One region of the Paraphotobacterium marinum genome, then DNA from elsewhere that is predicted to be linked to it. Evidence: predicted binding sites of a transcription regulator. Region 1 holds the regulator's gene; the other holds the start of a gene.
The links. The regulator MetJ, encoded in region 1, represses methionine synthesis genes. The targets are predictions, from matches to a motif close to TTAGACNTNTANANGTCTAA.
Positions count from the first base shown of each region.

Region 2: the regulator MetJ is predicted to act here: its motif matches at 3,556-3,575, upstream of metK (methionine adenosyltransferase).

Region 1 is NZ_CP022355.1:487,323-492,660, forward strand. It holds gene CF386_RS02670 (PadR family transcriptional regulator) at 1-5, shown strand, start outside; gene metF (methylenetetrahydrofolate reductase) at 139-1,026, opposite strand; gene metB (cystathionine gamma-synthase) at 1,038-2,225, opposite strand; gene metJ (met regulon transcriptional regulator MetJ) at 2,371-2,658, shown strand; gene rpmE (50S ribosomal protein L31) at 2,709-2,924, opposite strand; gene CF386_RS02695 (primosomal protein N' family DNA-binding protein) at 3,103-3,354, shown strand; gene priA (replication restart helicase PriA) at 3,528-5,294, shown strand; gene CF386_RS02705 (SPOR domain-containing protein) at 5,319-5,338, shown strand, end outside.
Region 2 is NZ_CP022355.1:349,675-355,012, reverse strand. It holds gene CF386_RS01900 (YggS family pyridoxal phosphate-dependent enzyme) at 1-278, opposite strand, end outside; gene ruvX (Holliday junction resolvase RuvX) at 286-702, opposite strand; gene gshB (glutathione synthase) at 695-1,645, opposite strand; gene CF386_RS01885 (16S rRNA (uracil(1498)-N(3))-methyltransferase) at 1,663-2,388, opposite strand; gene metK (methionine adenosyltransferase) at 2,385-3,533, opposite strand; gene tkt (transketolase) at 3,714-5,338, shown strand, end outside.

The DNA of each region.
Region 1 (5,338 bases):
ATTGATTTTATTAAGAAAAAAAGGTGAGCAATCCAGTTCTCTTAAACCTCTCGATGAATTATACATAAAAAGAAATTTATATGTATTAGAGGCTGATATTAAATGGATTAAACAAGCTATTTTAATTCTTTAAAATTACTAACTGGCTTTTATGACGCCAAGAACCTTGCAGATAGCAAATGTCAAATCAGATCTATTCAATGTATAAAAGTGAAAATTATTAACTCCTTCCTTAGATAAGCTTTTTACCATTTCTATAGCAACACTCGCTCCTATAAGCTTTCTTGTTAAAGGATCTTCCTCTAAACCCTCAAACTGCTTTTTGATCCATTTAGGTATATGAACATTTGTCATTTTTGCAAATTTATATGCTTGATTGTAATTTGAAATAGGTAAAATTCCAGGAATAATCTCTGCATCAATTCCTATCGATACACAGCGATCTCGAAACCTTAAGTATGAATCTATATCAAAGAAAAATTGGGTAATCGCTCTACTTGCACCCATATCTATTTTTTTTTTCAAGTTAACCAAATCAGCCTGAGCATTTTTTGCTTCAGGGTGCACTTCTGGATATGCAGCAACTGTCACATCAAAATCAGCAACTTCTTTTAATAACTGTACTAAATCGGCAGCATACATCATTATACTATTAGTATTTTCATAATCTCCTCTTAAAGCCACAATATGTTTAATACCTAAGCTCCAATAATTTTTTGCTATATCTCTGAGTTGATTTCTACTTGTATCAATACACGTTAAATGAGGAGCAACTATTAAATCTGTATTTCTAACAATTTCTTCAATAATTTTGTGAGTATTTGCTCTTTCTCCATTATTTGCCCCATAAGTTACCGAGACGAAACTTGGATTTAATGGTACAAGTTTATTCAGACTCTCCCATAATTGTGTTTTCATTTCTTCCGTTTTAGGTGGAAAAAACTCAAAAGATATATCAACCTTATGAGAAATATCCAGTAAATTATTGTTCAACGAATCTAAGTAATTATTATAATGGTATTTCATATTGATCCTCCTTACTTGAACAAATTAATTGCTCTATTCAAATCACTTAACAGATCTTCATAATCCTCAATACCAATAGAAAACCTCAATAAATTTTTTGAAATTCCAGCATTTTTTAGAGCATTGTTTTCCATTGCTCTATGGGTCATACTAGCTGGATGGCAAACTAAACTTTCTGCTCCTCCAAGTGACTCTGCTAAAGAAAACAATTGCAAGCTATTTATAAATTTTTCTATCTGAACTGAACTTAAATTAAATTCACAGGAAATAATTGAGCCAAATCCTTTTTGTTGTCTACTAGCTATTTCATGGCCGTCATGACTACATAAACTAGGATAGTAAATTTTTGTAATTACTTTTTGATTGAGGAAAAAATTCAATATTCTTTTTGTATTAAACTCGTGTATTTTTAACCTGGCTGAAAGTGTTCTTAATCCTCGACTAGTTAAGAAAGCATCAAACGAGTTGGTATTAGAGCCAATACAATTTCCCCACCACTTTATTGATTCAAAATCCTCTTTATGTTTACAGATCACTGCTCCTGCCAAACAATCAGAATGTCCATTAATGAACTTTGTTAATGAGTGGACCACAAAGTCCGCTCCTAAATCTAATGGAGTTTGATAAATTGGAGTTAGGAAAGTATTGTCTACTACAACTTTAGTATCAAAAGATTTAGCTAGAGAAGTGATTTTTTCTATATCAGTAATTTTCAGTAAAGGATTAGATGGTGTTTCAATAAATATCAGTTTAGGTCTTTGTTCTAAGTAATATTGAACTTGATCTAAGTTTGATGTGTCTACAAACCTAACATTAAAATCACCCTTCAATTGTCTTGCTTCAAAAAGCCTGTGTGTGCCTCCATAACAATCTTTAGAAACCAGTACTAAACTGTTCGAATCCAAAGTTGTGCTTAAAACCAAATTGATTGCTGAAGTTCCAGAGTTGGTAACAATAGCCCCAAATCCATTTTCAAGTTGAGATAAAGTACTCTCTAATTGCTCTACCGTTGGATTTCCAGATCGAGAATAATCATATTTGGGTATTTCTCCTAACTGAGAGAAAATAAAATTAGTGGACATAAAAATCGGTGGAATTACAGAGCCATATTGATTATCACTTCCAATTCCACTCCTAACTGCTACTGTTGACTTTTCTAATAAACCTATCTCTTCTATATTAGTTCTATCATCTATCATGATTAAAAAATCCTTTATACATTTTCAAACAATTGATATATTATAGCTAGAGACATCTTTTGTAGACGTATAGATGTCTAATTAAGACTATAATAAATTATATGTAATGTGTAAATAATTAATTTTTGTGTTCTGAGAGAATATTATGAAAGATTGGAATGGTGAATTTATAAGTCCTTATGCTGAATATGGCAAAAAAACTGAACAAGTTAAAAAGATAACTGTCTCTATCCCACTAAAAGTACTAAAAATATTAACAGATGAACGAACTCGTAGACAAGTACTTAATCTAAGACATGCTACAAACAGTGAACTATTGTGCGAAGCTTTTTTACATGCGTTTACGGGACAGCCTTTACCAACTGATGATGATTTAAATAGAAATACTCCGGAAGATATTCCATTATTGGCAAAAAATAAGAGTGAAAAATAAAAAAAGACTTCATAGAAGTCTTTTTTTTATTCAAATAAGATGTTTGCTTTTTATTTACTTGATAAAGCTCCAAAGCGTTTTTTGAATTTATCCACACGACCACCTGAGTCAACATTTCTTTGTTTACCAGTATAAAATGGATGACATTTATCACATACATCTAAGTTAATATCTTTTTTCTTAAGTGTGCTTCTAAATGTAAAAGTGTTTCCACAAGAACACTTAGCATTAATATCGTTATATTCAGGATGAATACCTTGTTTCATAGTTTTAACCTCAAATAGAAGTCCGTATCGCTCTCCTAAACCTAGCTAGGCACCATACGTTATTAAAAAAAGTCTAATTTAATAGACCACAAATTCAGATCGCAAATTCTAAGCTTTTTAGTTATAATTTGCAAGTTATTTATTATAAATAAAGCAACAGCGAATTATAACTCAAATTATGAAAATCAAAAATAAAGTTGTGAATGTGGCGCTTCCTATCCCATTGAAACAATGCTTTCAATATATTAACTGTTCTGAAAAGAATGATATTATTGGATACTCAGTTTCTGTTCCTTTTGGGAAAAGAGTTCTCAAAGGTATCGTTATAAGTGAGGTTAATACCCCAATCACTAAAAATTTGAAAACAATTCTAGAAGTAATTGGGAGCCTTCCTTATTACTCACAAAAAGAAATTGATTTTTTTTTCTAATAGCAAAATATTATCATTACCCACTAGGTCAGTTAATATCAAAAATACTTCCCATTCAAGTTGACAATCAAATACCGATTATCAAAGAGTATAGTTTAAATAAAGATCTAACTAATCATCTAAACTTAATACCCAAAAGAGCTTTTAAGCAACAGCAAATAATCAACTATTTAATGACAAATAAAGTTTATCACTCAAATTCAAAACAATTTAAAAAAGACTTTCCGATTATTAAAAAGTTAATTGATAAAAACATTATTGTGTATACAAAATTCGAACATAAAGTTGAAGAAATCAAAAAAATCGACAAAGCTGATATTATTAACTCAACAAATAAGGTTTACTTAAATCAGGAACAAAAACATGCTATTGATTCGATAGACCATTTTAATCTTTTTCAAGTATATTTACTTTATGGTATAACCGGTTCTGGTAAGACAGAAGTCTTCTTAAATTTAATAGAAAAAGTTCTTCTAAATAACAAAAAAATCATCTATTTAGTACCTGAAATTGGATTAATTCCACAAACAAAACATAGAATTCAAAAGAGATTCAACTGCCCAGTTTATGATTACCACTCTGAAATAAGAGTCTCTGAAAAAAAATTAATTATAAATGAATGTAAAACAAGAAAACCATTAATTATTGTAGGAACAAGATCCACAATTTTTCTTTCGATAAATGATTTAGGTATGATAATAATTGATGAAGAACATGATTCCTCATATAAACAACAAGATTCATTTCGTTACAATGCAAGAGATATAGGAATACTTAAAGCTAAAATTTACAATATTCCTGTTGTTTTAGGATCCGCAACACCATCATTAGAAAGTCTTAACAACGTCAAACAAAATAAATATAAATTATTAACTCTATTAAAAAGAGCATCAAACCTTGAGTTACCAAGGATAACGATTTATGACATTAAAAATACATTTAATAAATCTGGTATATCTGATTTTTTATTAAATAAAATTAAAATACACATCAATAACAATAAGCAAGTATTAGTATTTTTAAATAAAAAAGGATTTTCTGACTCGTTAATTTGTAACGAATGTGGATGGATCAGTGAGTGTGAAAGATGTGAAAAATTCTATACACTATATATGAACAGTAAAAAATTAAAGTGTAATTATTGCTTGCATGAAAAACCTATTGATATCCAATGCCTTTCCTGTGGCTCAACACAACTACATCCTTTGGGCTTTGGAACAGAGCAAGTACAAAAATATTTGGAAGAAAGCTTTCCAAACAAGAAAGTTATACGCCTGGATGGTGAAAGTACAAAAGATAAATCAAAATTTTTAAATACTCTAAAAGATATAGAAAATAAAAATTATGATATTATTATTGGAACTCAATTAATTACCAAGGGACATCACTTTAAACATGTTACTCTCTCTGCATTAGTGAATGTGGATTCAGCTCTTTTTAGTAATGATTTTCGTGCAATTGAAAAATTAAATCAGCAAGTAATACAGGTCTCTGGCAGGGCCGGAAGAGAGTCTTTTAAAAGCGAGGTTATAATACAAACACACTTTCCCGAACATTCTTTTTTTTCAATTATTAAACAACAAAATTATCTGGATATTTCAAAAAACTTACTAAAAGAAAGAGAGATATATAATCTACCACCATTTAGTAATCACATAATATATCGCTCAAAATCAATTAATAGCGATGAAAGTTATGAATATTTAATGATTTTAAAAAGTTTTATTAATAAACAAAATAAAAACATATTAACTTTAGGACCGTCCCCTGCTAGTATTAGAAAGAAGGCTGGATTATATCGATGGTTGCTAATTTTACAACATGATAAAAAGAGTGAACTTTTTAAAGTAATTAATGAAGTTGAGCTTTTTATTTCAAGGAATAATTTAAAAAATAAAGTTAAATCCTCTATAGATATTGACCCTCTTGAATCAACCTGATATTAATTAAGAAATGGACGAGAAATGAATAAAAGAAAACAAAC
Region 2 (5,338 bases), 140 kb from region 1:
TCAAAATGCTCAGCAATGAGCTTTGTTTTATTTGATTGAATAGGGCCTAAAAAATGCCAACAAATTTGTTTAACATGTGAAAAATGAATAATTTTTTTTACTGCCTCTTGGACATAACTTTCTCCAAAGTTAACAAGGCCACTCTCTATAGCTTCGCTTATTTTTTCAACAGGTTGTTTTTTTGAAACAGCTATAATTCGGACCTCCTTTGATTTTTTTGTTTGTAACTTTGTGAGGTAATTTAATATATTATTGATATTTTCTTTTACTGAAGACATTTTAAACCTATATGTTTTGTTCAAACCAACTCTCGAGAATTATTACAGCTGACATATTATCTATATTATCTTTGTCCAACTTTTTGAACCCATGATGTTGATAAAGATTTGATTTAGCTTCGACTGTTGTAAGTCGTTCGTCATGCATTATTACCTTAATTCCATATCTTCCATGTATTCTGTTTGCAAATTTTTTCGCTTTTTGTGTGATTTCAGGCAAAAAATTACCATGTAAATCGAGAGGCAATCCAACAATAATGAAGCTAGGATCCCATTCTTTTAGGATAGTTCCTAATATGTCCCAGTTTGGTATACCATTTTTTGCTTTTAAGGATTTATAAGGAAAAGCAACTTTAGTATCGGTATTGCCTGTTGCAATACCAATATTATTCATACCAAAATCAAAGGCTAGTACATTACTCATATTTTAATTTTTTTTCAAGAGAATCCAGTATTTTATCAGCTATAGAAAAACCAGTAGCTTGTTCAATTTCAACAATACAAGTGGGACAGGTCACGTTAATTTCTGTTAACTTATTACCAATTACATCTAAACCTACCCAAAATAAGCCTTTTTGTTTAAGTATCGGAGCAATCTCTTTTGCTAGATTTAGATCTCTTTCACTGATTTCTTGCACTACGCCAGTGCCACCAGCAGCTATATTACCCCTTGTTTCACCTTTAGCTGGTATTCTTGCTAATACATAGGGCATAACTTCACCATTAATAATTATGATTCTTTTATCTCCAAGAGTTATATCTGGAATAAACTCCTGAGCCATACAATAAGCACTACCATGATTAGTCAATGTTTCAATGATTACTGATAAATTTGGATCATTTTCAGTAACTTTAAAAATTGATGCTCCGCCCATCCCATCAAGTGGTTTTAAAATTATATTTTTGTGTGTTTTATGAAAATCTTTAATTAAGTAGGGGTTAGAAGTTATAATTGTTTCTGGAGTAAGTTTAGGAAACCAGCTTGTGTATACCTTCTCATTACAATCTCTTAGACTTTGAGGTTTATTAGCTACAAAAGTTCCTTTTAATTCGGCAAGATCTAAAATATATGTTGCATAAATATAGTCGATATCAAAGGGAGGATCTTTACGCATCAATATGACATCTAAATCAGATAAGGGTATTCTTGTTGTTTCTTTAAACTCAAACCAGCTTTCTTTGTTTTGTTTTAGTATTATTTTTTTCGCCAGTGCGTATGGATTCCCTTTTTCTACATATAAATCTTGTAGCTCCATGTAAAATATTTCATAATTTCTTTCTTGAGCTTTCAGTAAGATTTTTAAGTTAGAGTCCTTAGAGACTTTAATGTTACTTATTGGATCCATTATAATGCCGAACTTCATCATATTTGTATTCTCATATGTTAAAAATCACCATAAAGGGTTTGCAATGCAGAAATTGCAGCAAAACCAGCTGTTTCTGTTCGTAAAATTCTTTTACCTAATATAATATTTGAAAAGTTTGACTTTTGAAAGAGATTAATTTCATCATCATTAAAACCTCCTTCTGGACCGATTAAAAGTCGTAAGTTTTGATCAATCATAAGTGACTTAATTGTTTGCGAACTGCTTGGCTCTAGGCAGATTTTTGCACCACTGAAAGAATCATTAACCCATTCATTTACCGAAGTAACCTCATGAATTTTAGGAACAAAGTTTCTTCCTGATTGCTCACATGCAGATATAGCTATTTTTGTCCAATGTAATAACTTTTTTTTTAATCTTGATTGATCCAGTTTTACGCCACATCGAGCTGATGTCAAAGGATATATTGATGTTACTCCAAGCTCAACAGCTTTTTGGATAGTTAAGTCCATTTTATCGCCTCGAGAGATAACTTGACCTAAGTGAATTTGTAAATTAGATTCAACATTTTTATATTCTGATTGATTTACATGAACTTTAACTGATTTATTTTTTATTTCTATGATTTTTGCCTGATAAATATAGTTATTACCATTAAATAAAGTTATAGGTGAGTCAACTGTTAATCTTAAAACTTTGGATATGTAATGACTTGCTTCAGGAGTTAATTCAAACTCTGAAGCAACATTAAGCTCTACCTTTTGATAGATGCGAGGTATTCTCATTTTACTAATTCTTTCAAAAACTCAGCCTTATCAGTTTTTTCCCATGGAAACTCCTCTCTTCCAAAGTGACCATAGCTTGCTGTATTTTGATAAATAGGCTGAAGGAGAGATAACATTTCTTGTATACCATAAGGTCTTAAATCAAAAACTTCTCTTACAGCTCTTTCAATTTTGCTATGCTCAACGGTCTCAGTTCCAAATGTTTCTAACATAATTGAGGTTGGCTCTGCAACTCCAATGGCATATGAAAGTTGAATTTCACATTTAGATGCAAGACCTGCTGAAACTATATTTTTAGCCACATACCTAGCAGCATATGCAGCTGATCTATCTACTTTTGAAGGATCTTTACCAGAAAAAGCACCACCACCATGTCTTGCGGCTCCACCATAAGTATCAACAATTATTTTTCTGCCAGTGAGGCCACAGTCGCCCATGGGGCCACCAATGACAAATCTGCCTGTTGGGTTAATTAAATATTTGGTTTTTTCGTTCAACCAGTTTTGAGGCAAAACAGGTTTAATAATTTCATCCATTACTGCTTCTTTTAAAACAGGTAGTTCAATACTTTCACAATGTTGAGTCGATATAACTACAGTATCAATTCCAACTATTTTATTATTTTCATATAGAAATGTAACTTGACTCTTTGCATCCGGACGAAGCCAGGGAAGAGCACCATTTTTTCTAACAAGGGCTTGTCTTTGCATTAGTCGATGAGCATAAGTAAGAGGGGCAGGCATAAAAACATCAGTCTCATCAGTTGCATAACCAAACATAATGCCTTGATCTCCAGCACCTTGTTCTTTAGGATCAGATTTGTCGACTCCTTGATTGATATCTGGTGATTGCTTTCCAATTGTATTAAGAACTGCACATGAGCGAGCATCAAAGCCCATATCTGAATGAGTGTAGCCAATATTTTCAATTGTATTTCTAGCTATTTCTTCAATATCAACCCATGCTGATGTTGATATTTCGCCACCAACCATAACCATTCCTGTTTTCACATAAGTTTCACATGCTACTCTAGCTTTGGAGTCTTGACTTATAATTGCATCTAAAACAGCATCTGAAATTTGATCTGCAATTTTATCAGGATGTCCCTCGGATACAGACTCCGATGTAAATAAATTAATACTCATGATTTTTTCCTAAATCTATATTTTAAACTTCTAGACGTCTATTTTAGATGAAATTAAAACCATATCAATAAATTTTTAAAAAATTTACTCTAGAGATTAAAAAAAATTTGCAGTAAGGGCATCCAATTTGAGAGAATGGGTTAAATAAATGTGACTTTAATTAATAATAGAGGAACCAACATGACATCTAGACAAGATTTAGCTAATGCAATAAGGGCTTTAAGTATGGATGGAGTCCAAAAAGCAAAATCTGGACATCCAGGAGCACCAATGGGAATGGCTGATATAGCTGAAGTTTTATGGAGGAAATTTTTAAAGCATAACCCAAGTAACCCCAATTGGTTTAATAGAGATCGGTTTGTATTGTCAAATGGACATGGGTCAATGTTATTATATTCTTTGTTACATTTAAGTGGATATGATCTTTCAATTGATGATTTAAAAAACTTTAGACAAATGGGTTCTAAAACTCCAGGACATCCTGAATATGGCTATGCCCCTGGTGTGGAAACAACTACTGGACCTTTAGGGCAAGGGATTTCAAATGCCGTAGGAATGGCTATTGCAGAAAAAAATCTCGCATCTACATTTAACACTTCTAAAACAAATGTAATCGATCATTTTACATATGTTTTTCTTGGTGATGGCTGTTTAATGGAGGGTATTTCACATGAAGCCTGTTCTCTTGCTGGAACGTTGGGGTTAGGTAAGTTAATTGCATTTTGGGATGACAATGGTATCTCTATTGATGGTGAGGTTGAAGGCTGGTTTTCAGATGATACAGTAAAAAGGTTCGAATCATATGGGTGGCAGGTTATTGCTGGAGTTGATGGGCATAACAGCATTGAAATTGAAAATGCTATTAATCAAGCTAGAAATAATTTAAGTCAACCAACATTAATTTGTTGCAAAACGTTGATAGGATTTGGATCACCTAATAAAGCAGGTACACATGATTGTCACGGAGCACCTTTAGGCGAAGAGGAAATAAAAGCTACTAAACAAAACCTTAATTGGCAATTTGGTGAATTTGAAATACCGGCTGAAATTTATAAAGAATGGAATGCTGAAGCAACTGGAGAAATCAAGGAACAGGAATGGAATAAAACTTTAGAGTCTTACTCTCAAGAAAATAAATCTTTATACGCTGAGTTAAAACGCAGAATAAATAATGAATTACCATCACAATGGAATTCTACTTTTGATGAGTGGGTAAGACAATTACAAAATAATCCAGCAAATATTGCTAGTAGAAAAGCATCCCAAAATAGCATAGAGTTTATTGCAAAAATGCTTCCCGAATTAACTGGTGGTTCTGCTGATCTAGCACCTTCCAATTTAACAACTTGGTCGAAGTCTAAAGCTCTTGCAAAAAATGACTTTTCAGGAAATTACATACATTATGGTGTTCGTGAATTTGGTATGACAGCTATCATTAATGGAATCTCACTTCATGGTGGCTTGATTCCTTTTGGTGCTACTTTCCTAATGTTTATGGAATATGCAAGAAATGCACTAAGGATGGCTGCTTTAATGAAAATACAAAATATTGAAGTTTATACACATGACTCAATAGGTTTGGGAGAGGATGGACCGACGCATCAGCCGATTGAACAAATGGCTAATTTAAGACAAACTCCAAATTTAGTCATGTGGAGGCCTTGTGATCAAGTTGAAACTGCTATCTCTTGGAAAAATGCTATAGAAAATAAAACAAATCCTACTGCCTTAATTTTTTCTCGTCAAAATTTGAAACAACAAAATAGAAATTTAAATCAATTGGATAATATTGCAAAAGGTGGGTA